2 linked regions of the Pseudobacter ginsenosidimutans genome follow. The main gene of each other region encodes a partner of the protein of the gene in region 2 in a complex. Links are inferred from orthologs where the notes say so. Each region holds a gene or a part of one and is shown on either strand. Other genes may lie near its edges.

The links. Proteins that work in one complex are often made in the same cells at the same time.
Region 1: the proteins of pheS (region 2) and pheT are in contact, whole or in part, in a crystal structure (PDB 6P24), measured with the Escherichia coli proteins. The link is inferred for Pseudobacter ginsenosidimutans from one-to-one orthologs.

What each region holds. Positions count from the first base shown.
Region 1 is NZ_CP042431.1:2,675,554-2,680,603, reverse strand. Bases 1-3,122 are described here. They hold pheT (phenylalanine--tRNA ligase subunit beta), read right to left. Parts: upstream 2,723-3,122; coding sequence 278-2,722; downstream 1-277. Other genes in these bases: FSB84_RS10910 (hypothetical protein), read right to left, coding at 2,804-3,122; FSB84_RS10920 (hypothetical protein), read right to left, coding at 1-262. In the rest of the region: more of FSB84_RS10910, read right to left, coding at 3,123-3,133; FSB84_RS10905 (hypothetical protein), read right to left, coding at 3,163-3,402; FSB84_RS10900 (hypothetical protein), read right to left, coding at 3,402-3,626; rny (ribonuclease Y), read left to right, coding at 3,824-5,050.
Region 2 is NZ_CP042431.1:1,246,748-1,254,583, reverse strand. The notes cover bases 2,381-5,275. They hold pheS (phenylalanine--tRNA ligase subunit alpha), read left to right. Parts: upstream 2,381-3,261; coding sequence 3,262-4,290; downstream 4,291-5,275. Other genes in these bases: ispG ((E)-4-hydroxy-3-methylbut-2-enyl-diphosphate synthase), read right to left, coding at 4,367-5,275; FSB84_RS05005 (arginase family protein), read right to left, coding at 2,381-3,193. Outside these bases: FSB84_RS30920 (hypothetical protein), read left to right, coding at 1-84; FSB84_RS05015 (nucleotidyltransferase), read left to right, coding at 88-558; dacB (D-alanyl-D-alanine carboxypeptidase/D-alanyl-D-alanine endopeptidase), read right to left, coding at 644-2,032; more of FSB84_RS05005, read right to left, coding at 2,057-2,380; more of ispG, read right to left, coding at 5,276-6,364; FSB84_RS04990 (tetratricopeptide repeat protein), read right to left, coding at 6,538-7,164; FSB84_RS04985 (VWA domain-containing protein), read right to left, coding at 7,161-7,836.

The sequences.
Region 1 (5,050 bases), 1.4 Mb from region 2 along the record:
ACCGGTCTATCTCCCGGATGTAGAGGTTCAGCTTTTTCTCCAATTCTTTCCTGTCAGTAACTTCTATCTGACCGGCCGTCATCTTCAACGCCGCCACCTTGTTCTCCAGCTCGGAGATCTGTGATACATGCAGCTCCTCCTTCCCTTTCAGATCCTGAAGCTCCTTTTGCAACCGGACATTCTCCCGCTGCATAGCCTGGTACTGTTGCACCACAAGCTGCAATTTTTCATTGAACCGTTTCAATGACTCTGTCTGCGACATGGGATAAATTTTTAACTATTTCCGGATCTCGGCTTTCAGGTCTTTTTCAAGGGCGTCCATGATCTTGTTCATCATGCCATCGATCTCCTTGTCCGTTAAAGTTTTTTCTTCATCCAGGAAAGTAAAGCTGATGGCGAGTGATTTCTTATCGGAACCGATCTTTTCACTTTCGAAAACATCGAATAACTGTATGCGCTGGAGCTTGTCGAGCTTCGCTTTCTTCACTGCATTCTCCACTTCAGCATAAGCAAGGGCTTTTGGAACGATCATGGCCAGGTCCCTGTACACCGGCAACTGTTTGGCCAGTTCTTTCACTTTCAGGTCTTGCTTCGCCATGAACTTCAGCATTTGCTGCCAGTCGAAGTCTGCATAGAAAACGGCTTGTTTGATATCGAAACGTTTCAGTTCTGTATTGCTCACCATCCCCAGTTCAGCGATCACATCCTGCCCGATCAACACCTGCAGGGCATTCACCAGCTTGCCTTTGGCAGCAGTATTGTCTTCCGCCGCTTTCCAGCTCACTTTGCTTATTCCGCAGAGTTGCAATATCCTTGCCACGATACCTTTCAGATGATAGAGATCCGCAGCCACAGCCTTGGATTTCCAGCTCTGTTCTTCCACATTGCCGGTAATGTATACGCAGAGATGCTCGTGCTCTTCATACTTGCCGGAGCCGGAAGTAGAATAGGTTTTACCGAACTCGAAGAACCGGAGGTCCTGGTTCTTCCTGTTGAGGTTGTGCAGAATGGCTTCCAGACCGGTTTCCAGCATGGAGGGGCGCATGATATTGTGCACAGCGCTCAGGTTATTGAGAAGCTTCACTGCATTGCCGAGGTCCGCTTCATCAAAGTAAGCGGCATTGGTGATGGAGTTGGTGAAGATCTCGTTGAATCCAACTGCTGCAAGGTAATTGGAGGCTTTTTCTTTGTAGAGATATTTATACCGGTCGGCTTCCACTGAAGGAGACAGCGTGATCGCGGCAGGGATCTCGATATTGTCGAGCCCGTCTATCCGCATGATCTCTTCCACCACATCTGCCTGCAATGTAATATCAGGCTTCCAGTATGGAGCAGCGATCCAGAGATCGTCCATCCCTTCCTTGATCACTTCAAAGCCAAGGCTGGCGAGGATCTTCTTCACAGAATCGAAATGATAGCTCTTACCACTCAGCTTGCGGAGAAAATGATATTTCAATTGCACCGCCGCTTTCTCTTTCGGTTGTGGATAGAGGTCAACCAGTTCAGAACTGATCTCGCCTCCTGCCAGTTCCCTGATCAACAGTGCAGCGCGTTTGAGCGCGTTCACCGTATTGCTGATATCGATATTCTTCTCGAAACGGACAGCAGCATCTGTTCTCAAACCATGACGGAAAGATGTTTTTCGGATATCCGTTGGGTTGAACCAGGCGCTCTCCAGGAAGATATTGGTGGTAGTTTCTTTCACACCACTTTTGATACCACCGAACACGCCGGCAATACACATCGCTTCACCAGCACCATTGCAGATCATCAGATCTTCAGCGCTCAGTTTTCTTTCTTTCTCATCCAGCGTAATGAAGGGAGTCCCTTCCGCGAGATTCTTTACAATCACCTTATTGTCCGTGATGGCAGCTGCATCGAACGCATGCAATGGCTGACCGGTTTCGTGCAGAACAAAATTGGTGATGTCTACGATATTGTTGATAGGACGAAGGCCAACAGCGCGCAGTTTATCCTGCAGCCACTGAGGGCTTTCCTTTACAGTGATATTTGAAACAGATACGCCGCTGTATCGCTGGCAGGCTTCATTGTTTTCGATCTCCACAGTGATGGGAAGACTGGTGTTATCGGCCTTGAAAGCGTTCACTGACGGGGATTTCACGCGAAAATCCTTTTTGTCGTGATGGCTCATATAAGCACACACATCACGTGCTACACCGATATGGCTCATGGCGTCCATATGGTTGGGTGTGATGCCGATCTCGTAGATCCAATCTGTATACAGCTGGAAATAGTTGGCGGCAGGCATTCCGGTTTTGGCTTCTGCAGGAAGCACCAGGATGCCGGCATGGTTATCGCTCAATCCGATCTCATCTTCGGCGCAGATCATTCCATGACTTTCCACTCCGCGGATCTTGGCCACTTTCATGGTGATGGGATCATGACCTAACGGATAGATGGTAACGCCCACAGGTGCCACGATCACTTTTTGACCGGCAGCAACATTCGGTGCCCCACAAACGATCTGAAGCGGTTCACCGCTTCCGATATTAACAGTGGTAACAGATAACTTATCGGCGTTGGGATGTTTTTCGCATGTAAGCACCTCACCAATTACCAGCCCCTGCAACCCTCCTTTCAGGCTTTCATATTTTTCAAGACTTTCCACTTCCAGTCCAACAGAAGTCAGGATCTTGCTCAATCTTTCAGGTTCAATAGTTGCCGGCAGGTATTCGTGTAACCAGTTATAAGAAATAGTCATCCGTGAATTGATATATTGTGATTAACTCCAATTGGCTTCCCCGCAAAGGTAATGTTTGGCGGTTGAAGTTCCTTGAGGGGCTTAGAGCAAACTCCATCCGATGGCAGTGTTCACTGCATTCCTGATAGCGCCGATGGCTGCATTGAGCGCTTTTTCCACCATCAGGATGCCCAGGCCTTCCACTGCGGTTAGTACTGCCCGGTACGAGTTCCGCTGGATCTGAATATGGATCAGCGCTTCTTCACGGGTGATCTTTCCCTGAAGTTTCAGTTTGGCGATCATCGCAAGGTTTTGCGCAAAAGCTTTGCTTTCCTTTTCAACATAGGGTTTTACTTCTTTCCAATAATCGTTGAGAATGGGTTTGGCTGCATTGAGCATGTCTTTGGCCAGGTTGGAGATATTGAGGTTCATAGCTGATGTAAAGTGATGAATGAATAAGGTTACTGAGCGGCAGCCCTGCTCTTAAGGGCCATCACAAATTTGAACATGGCAGTATACTGGCTCTCGAAAGCACTTTTGAGCAGGCGAACATCATGGGGAGCGAGAAGGCCATCTGGTTTTAGTTTGTGCAGGGAATCCATGAGCATGATATTCTCATCCAGCAGGTCCAGCATGGTGATCATCGGCCTGTTCTTCTCAATGGCGCTGTTGCGGATCCGGAGCGTACGGGAGCTGGTCATCAGCCCTGGTAGAACGCCTGCTGGTTCTGGTATTTCAGTTCCGGGGCAGAAGGTGTGGTTTCATATTTCACAAAAAAGGCGGTGGTGGACTGCTGCATTTCAGACAGCACATTGTCCGTTACCTGGTCATAGGCCGATAAAAGCGTGATCTTACAGGCGGTGAACAGTATCAAAATGGCCGCCAGCAATGTTATACTACGTTTGGTAAGAGCGGGGAATCTCATAAAGGACAGGCATTGGTGTGAAGCAAAATTAATACGAATAGAGCTGCGGCCCTAACAATTATTGCCCTTCTAATGTTCAGTTCCGGGAATCATTCCGTAATTTCCTTACTTTCGCACATTAGCCTCACGTATGGAGAAATTACTATACATATCGGGGTCATATAATATGGTAGAACTAATAAAACATTCTAAACAAAATGGATGCATTAACCTATATAATTGGAGGAGTCTCGCTGGCTGTAGGTATTGTAGCGGGTAAATTCATCTTCGCCAAGAACACTCAGAAGCAGGTAGAAGATGCTGAATCACAGGCCAAAAAGATCTTAGCAGACGCCCAGACCAACTCGGAGAACCTGAAAAAAGAAAGACTGCTCGAAGCCAAGGAAAAATTTGTACAACTGAAAGCAGAGCACGACAAAGAGGTACTGGAAAGAAACAAGAAGATCAACGAAGCAGAAGGAAGGATCAGGCAGAAAGAGCAAAGCATCAATCAGAAAGTAGAACAGACAGAGAAGCAGATCAAGGAAAACGACGCCATAAAAGATAATCTGAACCGCCAGATCGAAGTTGTTAACCTGAAGAGGACAGAACTGGAAAAGCACCAGGAAGAACATATCCGCAGACTTGAAAAGATTGCAGGCCTCACAGCCGACGAGGCAAAATCACAACTGGTAGAAAGCCTCAAACAGGAAGCACATACGCAGGCCCTGGCTTTGCAGCAGGAGATCATCGACGACGCCAAGCAGAAAGCCAACAAGGAAGCCCGCAAGATCATCATCCAATCCATTCAGCGTACAGCAGCAGAACAGGCCATCGAGAACTCCATCACGGTTTTCAACCTGGAAAGCGATGAAATAAAAGGTCAGATCATTGGTCGTGAAGGACGTAATATCCGCGCCATCGAAGCCGCTACAGGTGTGGATCTGATTGTTGACGACACTCCGGAAGCGATCATTCTTTCTTCCTTCGACCCGCTCCGTCGTGAAATTGCACGCCTCAGCCTTCAGCGTCTCGTAGCTGACGGCCGTATCCACCCCGCCCGTATCGAAGAAGTGGTTGAGAAAACCCGCCGCCAGATTGAAGAGCAGGTAATGGAAATCGGCGAACGCACTGTGATCGAACTGGGTATTCACGGATTGCACAAGGAACTGGTAAGATTGGTGGGTAAGATGCGTTTCCGTTCTTCCTACGGCCAGAACCTGCTGATGCACAGCCGCGAAGTGGCCAACCTCTGCGGAATCATGGCTGCAGAACTTGGTCTCAATCCCAAACTCGCCAAACGCGCAGGCCTCCTGCACGATATTGGCAAGGTTCCTGATGAAGAAACAGAATTAAGCCACGCCCTCCTCGGAGCCAAGCTGGCTGAGAAATACGGCGAGAACCCCGCAGTGGTGAACGCCATCGGCGCCCACCACGATGAAATG
Region 2 (7,836 bases):
GCTGCTGTCACCTTCATAATATCTCAATCATTACAACCCGGTGCAAAGTTGAATAAGGCTGCCGTTTCAAAAAGAAAAATCTAACTCATGATTCTTGCCCAGGACTTTGAAGAATTTGTAGCATTATTAAATAAACACGGAGTTCAGTACATGGTGGTAGGCGGGTATGCCCTTGCATTTCACGGAAAGCCACGTCATACCGGAGACCTTGATATTTGGATCGGGATTTCAAAGAAGAATGCGGATAAGATGTTAGATGTGCTTAAAGAATTTGGATTGTCCGCACAGGGATTTACGAAAGATGATTTTCTGAAAGAGGGTTATATGACTCAAATCGGATATCCTCCACTTAGAATCGATATTTTGAATTCAATTGATGGAGTAGACTTTAAAGATGCCTATAAAAACAAGGAAGAGGTTGATCTCGATGGACTCATTATAACCTATATCGGTCTTCAGGATTTTATTAAAAATAAAGAAGCGTCAGGAAGGTTGCAAGATATCAATGATATTGCTTCACTTCAAAAGAAGGGGAAAAGTAAAAATGGTAAGAAGTAGAGTGTGATGAGTTTTTCCTATCAATTTTACTTTCTTTTCCTATCAGATTGAGAGGAAAAACCAGAAATCCTGATAGGAAACTGCGTTAGTTCTTTCTCCTGATCTCCGTTAGAAATCCTTCTACCTTCCTCCTGATTGCCACCGAACTTCCATTATGATTATTCACCAATATAGAAAAGATCAGTGTCTTACCTTTTTCTGTCATCAGGAAACCGCTGAGTGCCACTACTCCACGGAGCGTGCCGGTCTTGGCATAAATATATCCGCTGTCTGAGAGATAGTAATTCTTCAAAGTTCCGGTACCACCTGTGGCAAGGATATTTTTCAATCGATCCATCCCATACTCCTTTTCCATTTTTTGCAGCAGCACTACAAAATCCTGGGGTGTGAAAAGATTCATTCTGCTCAGTCCGCTGCCATCCGCCCAGGCGGGGGATTGCGGCAGATCGTTCAGCACAGTTTTCATCATGGTGTCGATCACTTTCTGTTCATTGAATTCCCTGAACAGCTCATAGCTCACCATCTGCAAACATTGTTCTGCAAAAAAATTATCACTGCGGTGCATCATCGGTCTCAGCATGGAATCCAGGGGCTGCGACAAAATACTGTTGACGCCGAGCAATTGTATACCACCCGCACGATCGAACCTCCTTCGTGTAGCCGGTGGTGTTTCTGCTATCTCTTTTCCAATCACTTCAGGAATGAGCTCCAGTGCGGATTGTATGCCATTGGTCACAAAAGGCACATACCTCGATGCTTTTTTTTCGAGTCCCTGCGTGATAAAAAATGTATTGGCATTCAGCTCGCGGCCAACGCGGAAGCGGCGTGAAGTATCTTCTGTAAAGCGAACCTTCCAGTTCACTTCGGGATTGGAATAAATACTGGGCGATGGAACAAAATCAGGATTGCTGCTGCCGGTGGTATCGTTGTTCTCCTGCACCCATTCTACTACGTTGCCATATACAGGCAATGCACTGCGTTCTACCATGTAATCATCTGCATAATCATCCCAGCTCCATCCTTCGCCCCAGGCGGTGGTTTTCCATTTGGGAGGATTGATGTAAAGATTCTTTTTCGACTGTTGCAGAAAACTGATCACAGGTTGTTGTTTGTAATCAGGATGCAGTAAGGTAGGATCTCCGGTTGGCGATAAAAAGATAGCGGTATCGTTCTCGAAATAATTAAGTCCAACAATGCTATCGCCCAAATATTTCATGGCTGCATAGCAACTGAGCAATTTGGTATTGCTGGCGGGTGTGAAATATTTTTCAGCCTGGTAGCTGTACAGGTACTTACCTGCTGCCGGATCATAAACGGCAACACCTACCTGAGCGTTTTGCAAAGTGGAATCGTTCAGCAGGTGTTCTGCTACGTAATCCTGCTTCACAGCGCTGCCCTGGGTAATGGGGCGTGTACTGGTACAGGCAGATGCGAACAGGGCTATGGCCAGGAAGCTCCAGAGACTAATTTTCATAACACCAATATAGCAAATTCTGACTTAGCTTCTTTCCTGCGCGCGCAGCCAGCGTTCCGGGATCTCGTTGCTGCTGGCCAGCAGGTAGTCTTTGTAGGAGCAGGCGATGAATTGCTGATCGGGTAATTGCATCCACCAGCGACCAGTGCGTTTGCTTTGGAGGAAAACAGTTTCGATCTCTGCAAAAGCGATAGTGAACTCGTTGAAGGATTCTTTTTCTTCGAGTTTCGCTTCACGTTGTCCGCGGCTGCGTCCATCGATGAGGTACCAGAGCATATGGCTGATCTGTTTGGCAGTGAGATTGTCGCGGTCTTTCTCATGCATATAGCCGTAAATGCCCACGGTGTCTATATTTGGACTAAGCCCTGCATATCGCATGAGGATGCAGGCTTCTTCGCCATTGAAGCCGTTGGGGGTAATGTCATTGGCTGGGGCGAATGCATGTGCGATGGCTGCTATATCGAAACTGAAGAGTTTGGCATTGCGGATCACCGGTTCCATTTCTTCGATGGCTTCTTTGATATGACCCACGCGGAAACAATCGAACCGGAGCTTGTCCATAGTTTCCAGCATACGCGGGTGGACATAGTAACTCTGGAATCCGATATGATTATAATGCTTGATGAAATTGGGTTCGCCGGTGAGCATTTCCATGAGGAAATTTTTGTCGCGCTGACGGCTATCGATATCCAGATCGATGAGAGCGTCCACGCAGGCGGCTTCGATGATCTGTTCCTGGTCTGCATACACGCGGTATTGCGCCATGGTAAGATCGTGTGTGCCTCCGAGTATCACCACCAGTTTGCCTGCGGAGGTGAGGGCGCTCACCACGGTTTTGAGGGCGGCATAGGTATCGTTGAGGGAGGCGCCGCGTTTTACGTTACCCACATCGGCGATGTGGACATCCGTATGCCAGTAAAAAAGCTGGTAAAATTCAGCCCTGATGGTATCCGGGGAATCTGTGCTGTGAATATTGATGCCTGCCCCGCGGGAGTCTCCGCAGCCCACCAGCACGATGTCTGCCAGTTCCAGTTCGGGCATCGCTTCTTCATAAACGTCAATGATCTTGCCAAACTGTCCATCCTTATAATCCTCGTCCAGTGAGAGCATGGCCCGGTTGATGGGTTCCAGGAAGTCACTTATGTTCAATATATCCGACATGGCTGCAATATAAACCGAAAGTTGGAAATTGATATCGGCCAGCGCCCTTACTTTCTTATCTTTGCCACATGGAGCAATTGTTACAACAGATCGCAGCTTACAAGCTGGAGATTGAAAATACCCCCACCAATGGAGCCGATTCATTGGAAGCCTACCGTATAAAATTCTTAGGTACCAAAGGTATTGTCAAGAACCTCTTCGCTGAAATGAAGAATGTTCCGGCAGACCAGAAAAAAGAATTCGGACAGGTATTGAACGAATTCAAACAACTGGCTGAAGGAAAATATGAAAACTGGAAAGAGCAGCTGGGCGGAGGATCACAAAAGGCCGCTTCTATCGATGTAACCCTTCCCGGTGATTCACTTACACTCGGAACACGCCATCCGATCAATTTATTCCTGAATCATGTGATCAGTATCTTCAACCGTCTCGGCTTTTCTACTGCTGAAGGTCCGGAGATTGAAGACGACTGGCATAATTTCACCGCCCTCAATATCGCTGAAAACCACCCTGCACGCGATATGCAGGATACATTTTATATCCAGCAGAACCCTGACTGGGTGCTGCGTACCCATACGAGCAATACCCAGATCCGCAACATGGAGAAAGGCGTATTGCCGCTGCGCATCGTTTGTCCCGGCCGCGTTTACCGCAACGAGACTATCAGTGCACGCAGCCATTGTTTCTTCCACCAGATCGAAGGATTGTATATCGATGAGAACGTATCTTTCGCTGACCTGAAGCAAACACTTTATTTCTTCGTGCAGGAAATGTATGGAAAGGATATCAAGATCCGGTTCCGTCCCAGCTACTTTCCCTTCACCGAGCCCAGTGCAGAAATGGACGTTCAATGTCTGATCTGTCATGGCGAAGGTTGTGCTGTGTGCAAGCGCACCGGCTGGCTGGAGATCCTGGGATGCGGCATGGTGCATCCGAAAGTGCTGGAGAATTGTAAGATCGATCCGAATAAATACACAGGTTTCGCATTCGGTATGGGGATCGAAAGACCAGCGATGCTGAAATATGGCATCAATGATATCAGGTTGTTCAGTGAGAATGATGTGCGGTTCCTGAATCAGTTTACGCCGATCACTTAGCGGGATAGTTCATCCCTCAAAATAAAAAGCGGCGATCTGTTTTGTGCAGATCGCCGCTTTTATTTTTGAGTATTTTCTATGCCGGTTCTACCCAGGCTTCGTTTTCTTTCAATAAGTTGATCAGCTCTTCCACGGCAATGGCGCTGTCCACATTTCTTTTTACCACTTCTTTTCCTTTATACAGCGTGATCTTGCCGGGGCCGCTTCCCACATAACCGAAATCCGCGTCCGCCATTTCGCCGGGACCATTCACGATACAACCCATGATGGCGATCTTCACACCTTTCAGGTGGTTGGTAACAGATCGGATCTTAGCCGTTGTTTCCTGCAGATCGAATAATGTACGGCCGCAGCTCGGACAGGAAATGTATTCTGTTTTGGAGATACGCGTACGCGTTGCCTGCAATATGGAGAAAGCAATATTGTTCGTCCATTGGTTATGATCCTTTACCGGCAGATAAGTGCGGCCATTGGTTTGAAGGCTTTCCTTCTTTGCATTGGCGCCATAGCCCAGGCAAATACCATCTCCCAAACCATCAAGCAGGAGCGCACCTGTTTCTGTAGCAAAATGAATGAGATGTTCGTCCGGCGTTTGTCCATTACTGTCAGTGATCAATACAACCGGATTCTTGATGTTCTGCTGGTGCAGCTCCACAAACATGCGACGTACGGCCTGCATGGCGTTCTTGCGGGTACTGCTGAGACAGAGCACTACTGATGCATCGTTGGCCCAGGTCCCATCCTGTTGCTGGTCCAGCACCTGCTCGGGCCTTCCATAGCAATCCACCATTACAAAATTCAGGTGTCGGTTACGATGGGGTGAATCGGCAAATTCAGCGGCGCTGAAAATGGGGAAATATTTGGATGGATCATTGGCATTGGCCAGTGCATCCGGATAAACGATCACTTTGAGTGTGCCGGGCAAATGGAAGTCGAGCACATTGTTGCCGGTGAAAACATAGTCGGCAGCGGCATCATTGATATTCCATTTGTCTGTATTGGCGTCGTAGTTGTAGCCGATGCTCTGCAGGTGTTGCGGAGTGATATTGTCCAGCCTGCTGAGATCAGCGACCACTACCGGCACCTGTTTGCCGCCGATATTATCAACGGCGAAACTGTCTCTCCGCGCGTAGGAGAAAGGATCATAACTGAGCTTCTCAACGGGCGGCACTTCAAATGAAGCGGATGCAGGTTTTGTATATCTTTTTACCAGGTCCTGGCAAACGGGGATCTCGAATTCCGGATCTTCCGTGAGCGATACGCGGATAGTATCTCCGATCCCATCTTCCAATAAACTTCCGATACCGATGGCTGATTTGATGCGGCCATCTTCTCCATCGCCGGCTTCGGTTACCCCTAAGTGTAAGGGGTAGATAAGACCGAATTCATTGTTCATGGTTTGCACCAGGAGGCGGTAAGCCTGCACCATCACCAGGGGATTACTGCTCTTCATGCTGAGCACGATATTGTGATAATCTTCAGCGCGTGCGATGCGCAGGAACTCCATAGCTGATTCTACCATACCATTGGCGGTATCGCCGTAGCGGCTCATGATACGGTCGCTGAGTGAGCCGTGGTTGGTGCCGATGCGCATGGCTGTTCCGTATTCCTTGCAGATCTTCACCAGTGGCGTGAAGCGGTCGCGGATACGTTCGATCTCTTCTGCGTATTCGGCATCGGTATAATCGATCTGTTCAAATTTCTTCTTATCAACATAATTGCCTGGATTCACGCGCACTTTCTCAATGATGCGGGCTGCTATTTCAGCGGCATTGGGCGTGAAGTGGATATCGGCTACAAGCGGCGTGTGATAGCCGCGTTTGTGTAATTCATTCTTTATGTTGAGGAGATTCTCTGCTTCTTTTTTGCTGGGAGCTGTGATGCGCACCAGTTCGGCGCCGGCCTCAATGCAGCGGATGGTCTGCTCTACTGTGCCGATGGTGTCCATCGTATCCGTGGTGGTCATGGTCTGTACACGGATCGGGTGACCGTTTCCCAGGAGGAGGTCGCCGATCTTCACTTCTACGGTCTTGATTCTCTTGTATTCTGTTAATGAGTCGCAGTAAAGCTGCATGAGGTTTTCAAATTGTGGGTACAAAGGTAATGAAATATCGGAGGGTGGCCGTCGCTCGCGTCCCCGCGAGTGACTTGTATTTGCTCGTCTCCCGGCGAGCACTGTGTTCGGCAGAGGCGATCAAATATAACTAACTCGCCAGAGGCAGGCGAGTGGCGGCACTCAGAGTGTCTCTACCAGTCTTTTTCAGGCTGAGATCCCGACCTGGAACGGTTTTGCTGCATTTTTTCCTGGATCTCCTGCTCTTTTTGCTGGAGCGACTTGAGTTGTTGTTCCAGGCGTTTCTTATTGGTCTTCGGTTCCTGTTTTTGCTTTTGGTCTTTTTGCTGCTGTTTGGGTTTGTCTTCCGGTTGTTTTTGCGACTGCTGTTGTTTCCGCAGTTCTTCCAGCGCTTTCTGCAGGTTCACGCGCGTGTCTTCATCATTGGGATCGAGGCGCAGCGCTTTTTTGTAGGCGTCGATACTTTCCAGCAGTTTCTTTTGTTTGGAAAGCGATACGCCCATATTGTACAGGCTTTTTTGCCGGAGCTGCGAATTGTCCGGATTATTGGTCAGGCTGTTATTGAAGTCTTTTTCGGCTTCTGCGAATTCATTCTTCCGGAAGCGGGTATTGCCGAGGTTGAAATTGGCGGTGGAGTTCGAAGGATTCTGTTGAACAGCTTTCGAATATTCTTTTTCCGCATCACTGATCTTGCCTTTCTTGTAAAGTTGATTGCCTTTCCGGATGGCGCTATTCTCTGTCTGCGCCAGCAAGGTGTTGGAACAAATTACAAAGATGATTATGGTGATCAGTTGTTTCATGCGGTTTTGAAGCTGCGTTCAGGATAAAAGAATTCTCCGATCAGGAAGAGTAATGCTAACGCGATGAACCATTGGAAATAGCTGGTGTATTCGCGTAATGAATTATCCCCGGTGGCTGTTTTTTCTATTTTATCGAGTTGTGTATCCAATGCTGTTACAGCATCATCAGGCTCCGAAAGACGAACATAGATGCCGTTTGTATTGGCTGCCAGTTGTTGCAATTCGGGTTCGTTCAATTTGGAGATAACGGTATTGCCATTGGCGTCTTTCTTGAAATCATTGGTGGAAGGATCGAGGATGGGGGAACCTTCCGGCGATCCGATGCCCACGGTATTGATCATCACACCTTCTCCGGCGATCTGCTGTGCCATGGGAATTGCCTGTTCATCATGGTCTTCTCCATCAGTGATCAGGATGATGGATTTGAATTTCCTGTCTTTACTGTTGAATGCCCTGTTGCTTACGCGGAGGGCTTCAGAGATCACAGTTCCCTGAGCCGCCACGATGGAAGGATTGGCCTGCTGTACATACATGCGTGCGGCGGCATGGTCTGTTGTGAGTGGCATCTGCAGGTAAGCATGGCCCGCGAATACCACCAGGCCGATGCGATCATCCGGGAATTTGTCGATCAATTTGTAAACAAGTTGACGTGCGCGTTCCAGTCTGTTGGGC